One region of the Nocardioides sp. P5_E3 genome, then DNA from elsewhere that is predicted to be linked to it. Evidence: predicted binding sites of a transcription regulator. Region 1 holds the regulator's gene; the other holds the start of a gene.
What was found. Region 1 encodes LexA, which represses DNA repair genes until DNA is damaged. Its sites were predicted from a motif close to TCGAACANNTGTTCGA; they were not measured.
Positions count from the first base shown of each region.

Region 2: the regulator LexA is predicted to act here: its motif matches at 2,933-2,948, upstream of ACXJKB_RS06635 (HNH endonuclease signature motif containing protein).

Region 1 covers NZ_JBFUMR010000017.1:25,698-30,408, reverse strand. The annotation lists gene ACXJKB_RS12410 (ATP-dependent DNA helicase) at 1-530, shown strand, start outside; gene ACXJKB_RS12405 (sulfotransferase family 2 domain-containing protein) at 540-1,271, opposite strand; gene ACXJKB_RS12400 (NAD(P)/FAD-dependent oxidoreductase) at 1,305-2,522, opposite strand; gene lexA (transcriptional repressor LexA) at 2,570-3,292, opposite strand; gene ACXJKB_RS12390 (SDR family NAD(P)-dependent oxidoreductase) at 3,421-4,227, shown strand; gene ACXJKB_RS12385 (LysM peptidoglycan-binding domain-containing protein) at 4,416-4,711, shown strand, end outside.
Region 2 covers NZ_JBFUMR010000008.1:17,254-21,964, forward strand. The annotation lists gene thrS (threonine--tRNA ligase) at 1-1,546, shown strand, start outside; gene ACXJKB_RS06630 (MalY/PatB family protein) at 1,621-2,778, shown strand; gene ACXJKB_RS06635 (HNH endonuclease signature motif containing protein) at 3,030-4,322, shown strand; gene ACXJKB_RS06640 (PAS domain-containing protein) at 4,529-4,711, shown strand, end outside.

The DNA.
Region 1 (4,711 bases):
CCCTCGACGGCCGCACGCTCGGACTGTTCTCGTCCCGGCGCGCCGCGGAGACCGCGGCCGAGGCCGTGCGGACGCGCCTGCCCCACCTGACCACGCTCGCGCAGGGCGACGCCCAGCTGCCCGAGCTCGCCAAGCAGTTCGTCGAGGACCCCCACACCTGTCTCTTCGGCACGCTCTCGCTGTGGCAGGGCCTCGACGTCCCGGGCGACACCTGCCAGCTGGTGATCATCGACCGGATCCCGTTCCCGCGGCCCGACGACCCGCTGATGTCCGCGCGCCAGAAGGCCGCCGACCAGGCGGGCGGCAACGGCTTCATGCAGGTCGCCGCCACCCACGCCGCGCTCCTGCTCGCGCAGGGTGCGGGCCGCCTCATCCGCACGACCTCCGACCGCGGCATCGTCGCCGTGCTCGACCCGCGCCTCGAGACCGCGCGCTACGGCCGCTTCCTCAAGGCGTCACTGCCGCCGATGTGGTCGACCACCGACCCGGCGCTCGCGCGGCAGGCGCTCAAGCGGTTGGGGCAGTCCTAGCCAGCCGACTCAGGCCAGCGGCTCGTAGCCGAAGACCTGGTAGTCGCGTCGGTACATCGTGGCCACCAGCGCCCGGAGCTCGTCGGAGGCCTGCCGGTCGCGGCCGCCGGGGGCGGTCTGGTTCTTCGGCGCCGACGGCACGGCGGGCGCGCCGATGCGCTCGCACACCTCGGCGAAGTCGCGGTCGAACGTCTCCAGCCGGCCGACGAAGTCGACCCGGTTGAGGTCGATCATCCGGCTCTGCAGGGTCAGGTGCTGGTCGGTGCCCGGCACGGCGGACAGGTCCTGCACGGCGGTCCAGCGGGCGAACTCCTCGACCACCTGCATCCGCTCGTGGGTTGCGGGGTCGAAGTCGTAGTAGTTGTTGTCGACGACCTTGTCGTGCCACGCGGAGACGAAGCGGTCCAGCGGGTCGCGCACGAAGGCGAAGGTGAAGTAGTCGGCGAAGCTGGCCACGGGGTAGCGGACCCGCATCGCGTGGTCGACGTCCATGCTCACGCCGTGCGTCTCGCAGTGGTGGCGGATGGTGCGCGTCGCGACCTTGGCCACGCGGTACCAGACGAACCGGTGGCTGTGGCTGATGGTGAGGTTGTACGCCAACGGGCTGAGCCACGCGGACGCCTCGCCTGCAGCGGCCAGACGGTCCACCTCGGCCTGTGCGTCCGGGGTCAGCCGGCGCCGGTTGCCCGGACGGGTGCGGAAGAGCTCCGGTGAGGGAGCGTCGGGGCCGGCGGCAGACATCGCCGCGAGGCTACACGGACCGCGCCCTCCCACTCACCCGAACGGGATGCGCCCCCGCAACGACTCCGGGTCGGGCACGGGGGTCTCGGTGGTCTCCTCGATCAGCGCGCGTGCCTTGTCGACGCTGTCCCACACGTTCCACAGCAGCACGCCGCGGACCTGCCCCGACTTCAGGTAGTAGACGACGCCGGTGCCGACCTCGCCGTCCTTCCAGTCCTCCACCATGTCGAGCCGGCTGCTGGTCTCGCCGACCGCCTCGTAGCCGTAGTCGAGGATGTCGGACCAGAAGAAGGGCGTGTAGTCGTACGTCTCGTCGGCGCCGGCCATCACCTTGCCGGCGTGCTCGCCCGACTTCTCGGCGTGGTCGACGTGCTCGACGCGACGGCGCCCGAGGAGGGCGTCGGGGTAGGACGCGACGTCGCCCGCGGCGTACACGTCCGCGTCGCTCGTGCGCAGGTGCTCGTCCACGACGACGCCGTTGTCGACCTCGAGGCCGGCGGCCTCGGCGAGCCCGGTGCGCGGGAGGACGCCGACGCCGATGACGGCTGCGTCGGCGGTGATGGAGGTGCCGTCGCCGAGGCGGATCCGGACGCCGCCGTCGTCCTCCTCGCCACCCTCGACCGAGCCGTGCACGACGGTCACGCCGCGGTCGGCAAAGGCCTTGGTCAGGGTGGCGGCGAGGGCGCGGGGGAACATCTGCTCCTGCACGTCCTCGAGGTCCAGCACGAGGGTGACCTGGACACCGTTCTGCACGAGGGCGGAGGTGATCTCCGAGCCGATGTAGCCACCGCCGATGACCGCGACGTGGCTGCCCTCGGTCGCGACGGCGCGCAGCCGCTGGTAGTCGGCGGCGGTGCGGTAGTAGATGACCCGCGGGCCGGGGTCGACGGAGAGCACGCGGGGCTCGGCGCCGGTGGCGAGCAGCAGCTTGCCGTAGCCGACGCTGCTGCCGTCGGCGAGGCGTACGACGTGGGCGCCGGGGTCGATCCCGGTCACCGTGGTGTCGGTGACCAGGTCGACAGCGTCGTCCTCGTCGAGGTCGCCGGCGAGGGAGGATCCCTCGAGGGTCTCGTCGTCCTTGAGCCAGAGGTCCTTGGTCAGGACGGGCCGGTAGACCGGCTTGTCGGGCTCGGAGCCCAGGACCGCGATGCGCCCGGCCCCGTCCTGCGAACGGATGCCCTTCACGGCGCTCGCCGCAGCGACCCCCGCACCGACGATGACGTAGTCATAGGACTGCTCCACGTTGCTCATGCCGCCATCGTGCACCCTCGCTGGTCGGGGTGTCCCTCGCCGGTCGATCAGAGGCTGCGGAGCACCGCCGTCACGACACCGAGGATCGTCGCGTTGTCGCCCGGGATCGGGTCGTAGGCGTCGTTGTGGGGGAGCAGCCACACGTGGCCGTCCTTGCGCTGGAACGTCTTGACGGTCGCCTCGCCCTCGATCATCGCCGCGACGATCTGGCCGTTGGTGGCGGTCTGCTCCTGACGGATGACGACGTAGTCGCCGTTGCAGATCGCCGCGTCGACCATCGAGTCACCGGAGACCTCGAGGAGGAAGAGGGTGCCCTCGCCGACGAGCTGCTTGGGCAGCGGGAACACGTCGGTGACCTGCTCCTCGGCGAGGATCGGGCCACCGGCGGCGATGCGGCCGACGACCGGGACGTTGGTGGCGACGGGGTTGGCGTCGCCGATGCCGGTCTCGTCGTACGACGGCTCCTCCGAGCTCGACATGCTGCGCCGCGCAGCCATCACCTCGGGCAGGAACACCTCGAGGGCGCGCGGGCGGTTGGGGTCGCGCTTGAGGAAGCCCTTGCCCTCGAGCACGCGGAGCTGGTGGGCGACGCTGGACGACGAGGTGAGGCCGACGGCCTGGCCGATCTCACGCATCGAGGGCGGGTAGCCCTTGGTCTCGATCGAGTCCTTGATCGTGGCGAGCACCCGCTGCTGGCGCGGGGTCAGACCGGTGGCGTCCGGGGGGCCGTCGGGCATCTCGATGACGTTCTTGTCGTCCTGCTTGGCCATGCGTCCTCCACTAGCGTCGACCCCTCCGTCCGCGGCTGGACAGGGAGGATCAGGTGCGCCCACCGTAGACCTCGGAACGCCGCAGGATCAAACACCTGTTCGAAGCCGCGTGTCGCTAGTGTCCGGGCATGTCGACCAGCCAGCTGACCGGCCCGCCGTCCTCCTGCGTCGTGACGGGTGGAGCCCGTGGGATCGGGCGCGGGATCGCGGAGCTCCTGGTCGCTCGCGGGCACCACGTCGTCATCGGCGACGTCGACGGCTGGGCGGCGGCCGCGACGGCGGCGGAGATCGGCGCCGTCGCCGGCCTCGCCCAGGACGTACGCGATCCTGACGCCCACCGCCTCGTGGCGGAGGAGGCCGCGCGACACGGCGTGCTGACCGCGTGGTTCAACAACGCGGGGGTCGGTGACGACGGCTCCCTCGTCGATCTGTCGGAGGAACAGGTGCGCCGGCTCGTCGAGGTCAACCTGCTCGGTACGACGTGGGGCACCCGCGCGGCGCTCGCGGCGTTCGGCTCGGCAGGCGGCGACGTCGTCAACATCGCCTCGCTCGCCGGCCTCGGGCCGGTTCCGGGCTACAGCATGTACGCCGCCACGAAGGCCGCCGTCGTCTCCCTCTCCACCTCCGTCAACGCCGAGGCGCCGCGCGGGGTGGGGGTCCACGCCCTGTGCCCCGACGGGGTCGACACGGCGATGCTCGCCGCCCAGGACCCGGCGGGCCTCGGGTCGCAGCTGGTCCACTCGGGTGGCCCGATCCTCGACGTCTCCGACGTCGCTGCTGCGGCTGTCGCGCTGATCGGATCCCGACGCGTCGTGCGGGCCGTGCCGGGCTGGCGCGGGGGAGTCGTCCGCGGCTCGGCGCTCGCGCCCGGGCTGATGCAGCACGCGGCCGGGCTCTTCGCGGCCCAGGGTCGGCGGGCGATGAGGCGCCGCTGAGGTCCGTTCGAACACGCCGAACATTTGTTCGACAAGGTGCTTGAACTGTTCGAACACGTGCTCTAACGTCGTACACACGTTCGATCGAACGTCTGATCGACACCCGGTGGTCACAGCCACTGTCGGTGGGTCCGACTAGACATTCGCTCGACAGAACACGACCGGCTGATCTTCCCCAGGAGGCCACCATGAGCACCCTCAGCCTTGCACCTGCTTTCACCGCCATCCCGCGTGCCCGCTCGACGGTTCGTCTGACCCGTCGCGGCCGGCTGGCGGTCTTCCTGACGTCGCTGTTCCTCGTCCTCGGCGTGGCGTTCATGCTCGCCGGCGGCGCGGTCGGCACCGGCGAGGCCGGCCAGCCGGCCCCGACCGAGATCGTCCAGGTCGCGCCGGGCGACACCCTGTGGGGGATCGCCAGCGAGATCGCCACCGACGGCGACGTCCGCTCCATGATGAGCGAGATCGAGCGGCTCAACGCCCTCGA
Region 2 (4,711 bases), on a different contig from region 1:
GGACGAGCCCTACAAGATCGAGCTGATCGGCCTCAAGGGCGGCGCCGGCGCCTCGGACACCGAGGGCGCCTCCGTCGAGGTCGGGGCCGGCGAGCTGACGATCTACGACAACATCGGTCGCAACGGTGAGGCGAAGTGGTCCGACCTGTGCCGCGGGCCGCACCTGCCGACCACCAAGCGGATCCCCGCCTTCAAGCTGATGCGCAGCGCAGCGGCGTACTGGCGCGGTGACGAGAAGAACAAGCAGCTCCAGCGCATCTACGGCACCGCCTGGGAGACCAAGGAGGCGCTCGAGGAGCACCTCCACCGCATCGAGGAGGCCGAGCGGCGCGACCACCGCAAGCTCGGTCGCGAGCTCGACCTCTACTCGTTCCCCGACGAGATCGGGTCCGGCATGGCGGTCTTCCACCCCAAGGGCGGCGTGATCAAGCGGGAGATGGAGGACTACGTCCGCCGTCGGCACCTCGAGGAGGGCTTCGACTACGTCGGCACCCCCCACATCAGCAAGGACGGGCTGTTCCACACCTCCGGGCACCTGCCCTACTACGCGGACACCATGTTCCCGCCGATGGAGATGGAGCACGCCGAGTACCGCCTCAAGGCGATGAACTGCCCGATGCACAACCTCATCTACCGCTCGCGGCAGCGCTCCTACCGCGAGCTCCCGCTGCGGTTCTTCGAGTTCGGGTCGGTCTACCGCTACGAGAAGTCCGGCGTCGTGCACGGCCTGACCCGCGTGCGCGCGATGACCCAGGACGACTCGCACTCCTACGTCACCCCGGAGCAGGCCCCCGCCGAGGTCGAGCACCTGCTCACCTTCGTCACCGGGCTGCTGCGCGACTTCGGCCTCGACGACTACTACTTCGAGCTGTCCACCCGTGACGACTCCAAGCCCGACAAGTTCATCGGGTCCAACGACCAGTGGGAGACCGCGACCTCGGTGCTCGAGACCGCGGCGCGCAAGTTCGGCGTCGACCTCGTGCCCGACCCGGGCGGCGCGGCGTTCTACGGGCCGAAGATCTCGGTGCAGGCCAAGGACGCGATCGGTCGCACCTGGCAGATGTCGACCATCCAGTACGACTTCAACCAGCCGGCGGTCGACCGCTTCAACCTGGAGTACGTCGCAGCCGACGGCACCCGCCAGCAGCCCGTGATGATCCACTCCGCCAAGTTCGGCTCGATCGAGCGGTTCATCGGCGTGCTCGTGGAGCACTACGCCGGCGCCTTCCCTCCCTGGCTCGCCCCCGTGCAGGTCCAGGGCATCCCGATCGCCGAGCGCCACAACGACTACCTCTTCGACATCGCGAAGCAGATGAAGGCGCAGGGGCTGCGGGTCGAGGTCGACGAGTCCGACGACCGGATGCAGAAGAAGATCCGCAACGCGCAGCTCGCCAAGGTGCCCTTCATGATGATCGCCGGCGACGCCGACGTGGAGGCGGGCGCCGTGTCGTTCCGCTACCGCGACGGTCGCCAGGACAACGGGGTGCCGCTGGCCGAGGCCATCGATCGGGTGGCCGCCGCGGTCGCCTCGCGCGAGCAGGTCTGACCTCGCGTGGATCGGGCGGGGGACGTCCTCGACCTGCGCTTCGCCGCCACGTGGGACCGCAGCGAGGAGAAGTCGTGACCGATCCCGACCGCCGACCCGTCGTCGACCTGACCGACGAGGAGGCGCGGCTCAAGCTGCCGCTGAAGTGGGGCGTCCCGGACGACGTGATCCCGGCCTGGGTCGCGGAGATGGACTACGCGGTCGACCCGGTGGTGCTCGAGGCGGTCCAGCGGATGCTCGCCGACGGGATCACCGGCTACCCGCTCTTCGGCTGGGACCCGGAGCTGGCGCAGTCCTACGCCGCCTGGTCGGCGCGGCACTTCGGCTGGGCGCCGGTCCCCGAGGCGGTGCACCCGGTGGTCGACGTGACGGCCGGGGTGCGGCTCGCGATCGACGTGTTCAGCGGTCCCGGGGGAGTGGTCTTCCCGACCCCGGGCTACAACGCCCAGTTCGGCCTCGCGACGATCACCGGTCGCGAGGAGGTGCGCCTCGACGTGCCCGCCTCCTCCGCCCGGGCCGAGGTCGACCTCGACCGGCTCGACCGCCTCTTCGCCGACGGGGCGCAGACGCTGATCCTCACCCAGCCGCACAACCCGTGGGGCCGCGTGTTCACCCGCGCCGAGCTCGAGGGGATCCGCGACGTCGTCGTACGACACGGCGCGCGCGTCGTGAGCGACGAGATCCACGCGCCGCTGGTCCTGCCGGGCGCCGAGCACGTCTCCTACCTCTCGATCGACGGCACCCACGACCACGCGGTCGCGGTCGTCGCCGCGTCCAAGGCGTTCAACACCGCGGGCCTGCGGTGCGCGCAGGTCGTCGTCCCCTCGGCAGCCGACCGCCGGCTGCTCGCCGACCAGCCGATGTCGCGCAACGACTCGCACTCGCCGGTCGGTGCCGTCGCGGCGCGGGCGGCGTACGACCTCGGCGACCCGTGGCTCGCCTCCCTCGTCGAGCGGCTCGACCAGCAGCGCGCGCTGCTCGGCGAGCTCCTCGCCGCCCACCTCCCCGAGGTGCGGATGCGCCCGCTCGAGGCGACCTACCTCGCCTGGCTCGACGCCTCCGCCTACGGCCACGACGACGCCGCGGCCGTCGCCCTCGAGCGCGGGCGCGTCAAGGTCAGCCCGGGGGAGTCCTACGCCCCCGGCACCACCGGCCAGGTACGGCTCAACATCGCCACCTCACCCGACCGGCTCGTCGAGATCGTCGAGCGGCTCGCGAAGGCCTGGACGTAGCAACTCTGCGCTGGGTGAGACCCTCGCCCCGGGTGGTCGAGGAGGGACGCCCGCGCTGGTTGAGGAGGGACGAAGTCCCGTCACGAAACCGGTCGAGAAAGGGTGGCCCGTAACCGTCCACAGTCGTGGTCGATGTCGGTGGTCGCCGGTAGAATCGAACACACGATCGAAATGCTGGCGAGGCCCGGAGCAGGTGAGGTCGGCGACCTCACCGCTCGCGACCTGCTCGCTCGGGCCAGCGACCCCTGGTCGTGGCGGCCCGGTGGGCCGACCTGCACCCGCCGGAGTCGATCCATGACGCGGCTGCGTTCACGGTGCCGGGCTGTGAGCACGAGGAGCCGATTGCCGGTGAGGGTGCGCCGCTGGTGGCGGAGTTCTGCCTCGCCGAGCTCGGCACGGTCCTCGGTGTGTCGACGGTCGCGGCGAAGAGGCTCGTCGGGCATGCCCTCGAGCTGCGCCACCGGCTCCCGCGGTTGTGGGCGCAGGTCCACACCGGGCGGGTGCCGGCATGGCGGGCGCGTTCGGTTGCGGAGGTCACCATCCACACCACGCCATCGCTCACCCGGGAGGCCGCCGCTTTCGTGGACGCTCAGGTCGCGGCCGTCGCCGGTCGCATCGGGCCGGCGCAGCTCGACCGGCTCGTCGCCGAAGCGATCAAGCGCTACGACCTCGCCGAGGTCGACCCGACCCAGGATCCGGAGGACGGCCACCTGTTCGTCGACCCGCGCCACGCGACGATCCACGACGACGACGTGCACTTCGCCGGCACGATGCGGCTCGAGGCCGAGCTCGACATCGCCGACGCCCTCGACCTCGACCGGGCAATCGCCCACGGCGCCGCGTCGCTGAAGGCACTCGGCTCCGATGCCTCGCTGGACGCCCGCCGCTCCGCTGCCCTCGGTGACCTCGCCCGCACTCAGACGGCGCTCGACCTCGCCGGGGCGGGCGCTGATCCCCGGCGCCTGCCGGCAGCACGCGAGGTCGTCCTGCACGCCCACTTCGACGCCACCCTCGACGACCTGGCCACGGTGTTCGGACCGACCGGCCGGATGGAGGAGGGCCAGCGCTTGGTGCTGCTCGACCAGGTCAGGGACTGGTGCGCCGACTCGCGCACGAAGGTCACCGTCAAGCCGGTCATCGACCTCAACGCCCAGTTGTCGACACCCGCGTACGAGGTCCCCGACCGGATCCGGGAGCAGGTGATCCTCCGCGACCGCACGTGCGTGTTCCCCTGGTGCACCCGACCGGCCCGCGGCTGCGACATCGACCACGTCGACGAGTACGACCACCACGCCGAAGCCGAGGCCCGACCGCAGCCCGGTCCCACGCAGACCCTCAACCTCGCGGCCCTTTGCCGGTTCCACCACCGCCTCAAGACCCACACCGCCTGGCGCTACCGCATGGTCGATCCCGGAGTGTTCGAGTGGACCTCACCCCACGGCCACCACAACCGACGCGACCGCCACGGCACCACAGCGGCCGACCAGGCCGACCAGGCCGAGTCACCCGATCCGCCTGACATCCCACGACCTCGTCGACCATGACCTCGCCCCACACCCTGCCACCCCGGTGGCGGGGCCACAGGCACGTCCGGCTCCGTCGGCTCCGACCTCGCCCGGCACCCGAAGCCCGACCAGGAGCGCGTCGGGTCTGGTGCTGACGTCACCGGAGCGGAAGCTGCAGGGCAGGACGTCCAGTCCCGGGTCTTTCGCCCCGTGACCACGCGAGACATGCGGCGCAGGCTGGATCCATGGGCACCGAGGCACTCCCTGCACGTCCCTCTGCCGACGAGCTGCTGCACGCCCTCGGGCACGCCGTGATCGCCACGGACACGCAGGGCACGGTGCTGTTCTGGAACGGTGCCGCCGAGCAGCTGTACGGCTGGCCCGCCGAGGAAGCCGTGGGCCGTGACATCTCGGACGTGACGGTGCCG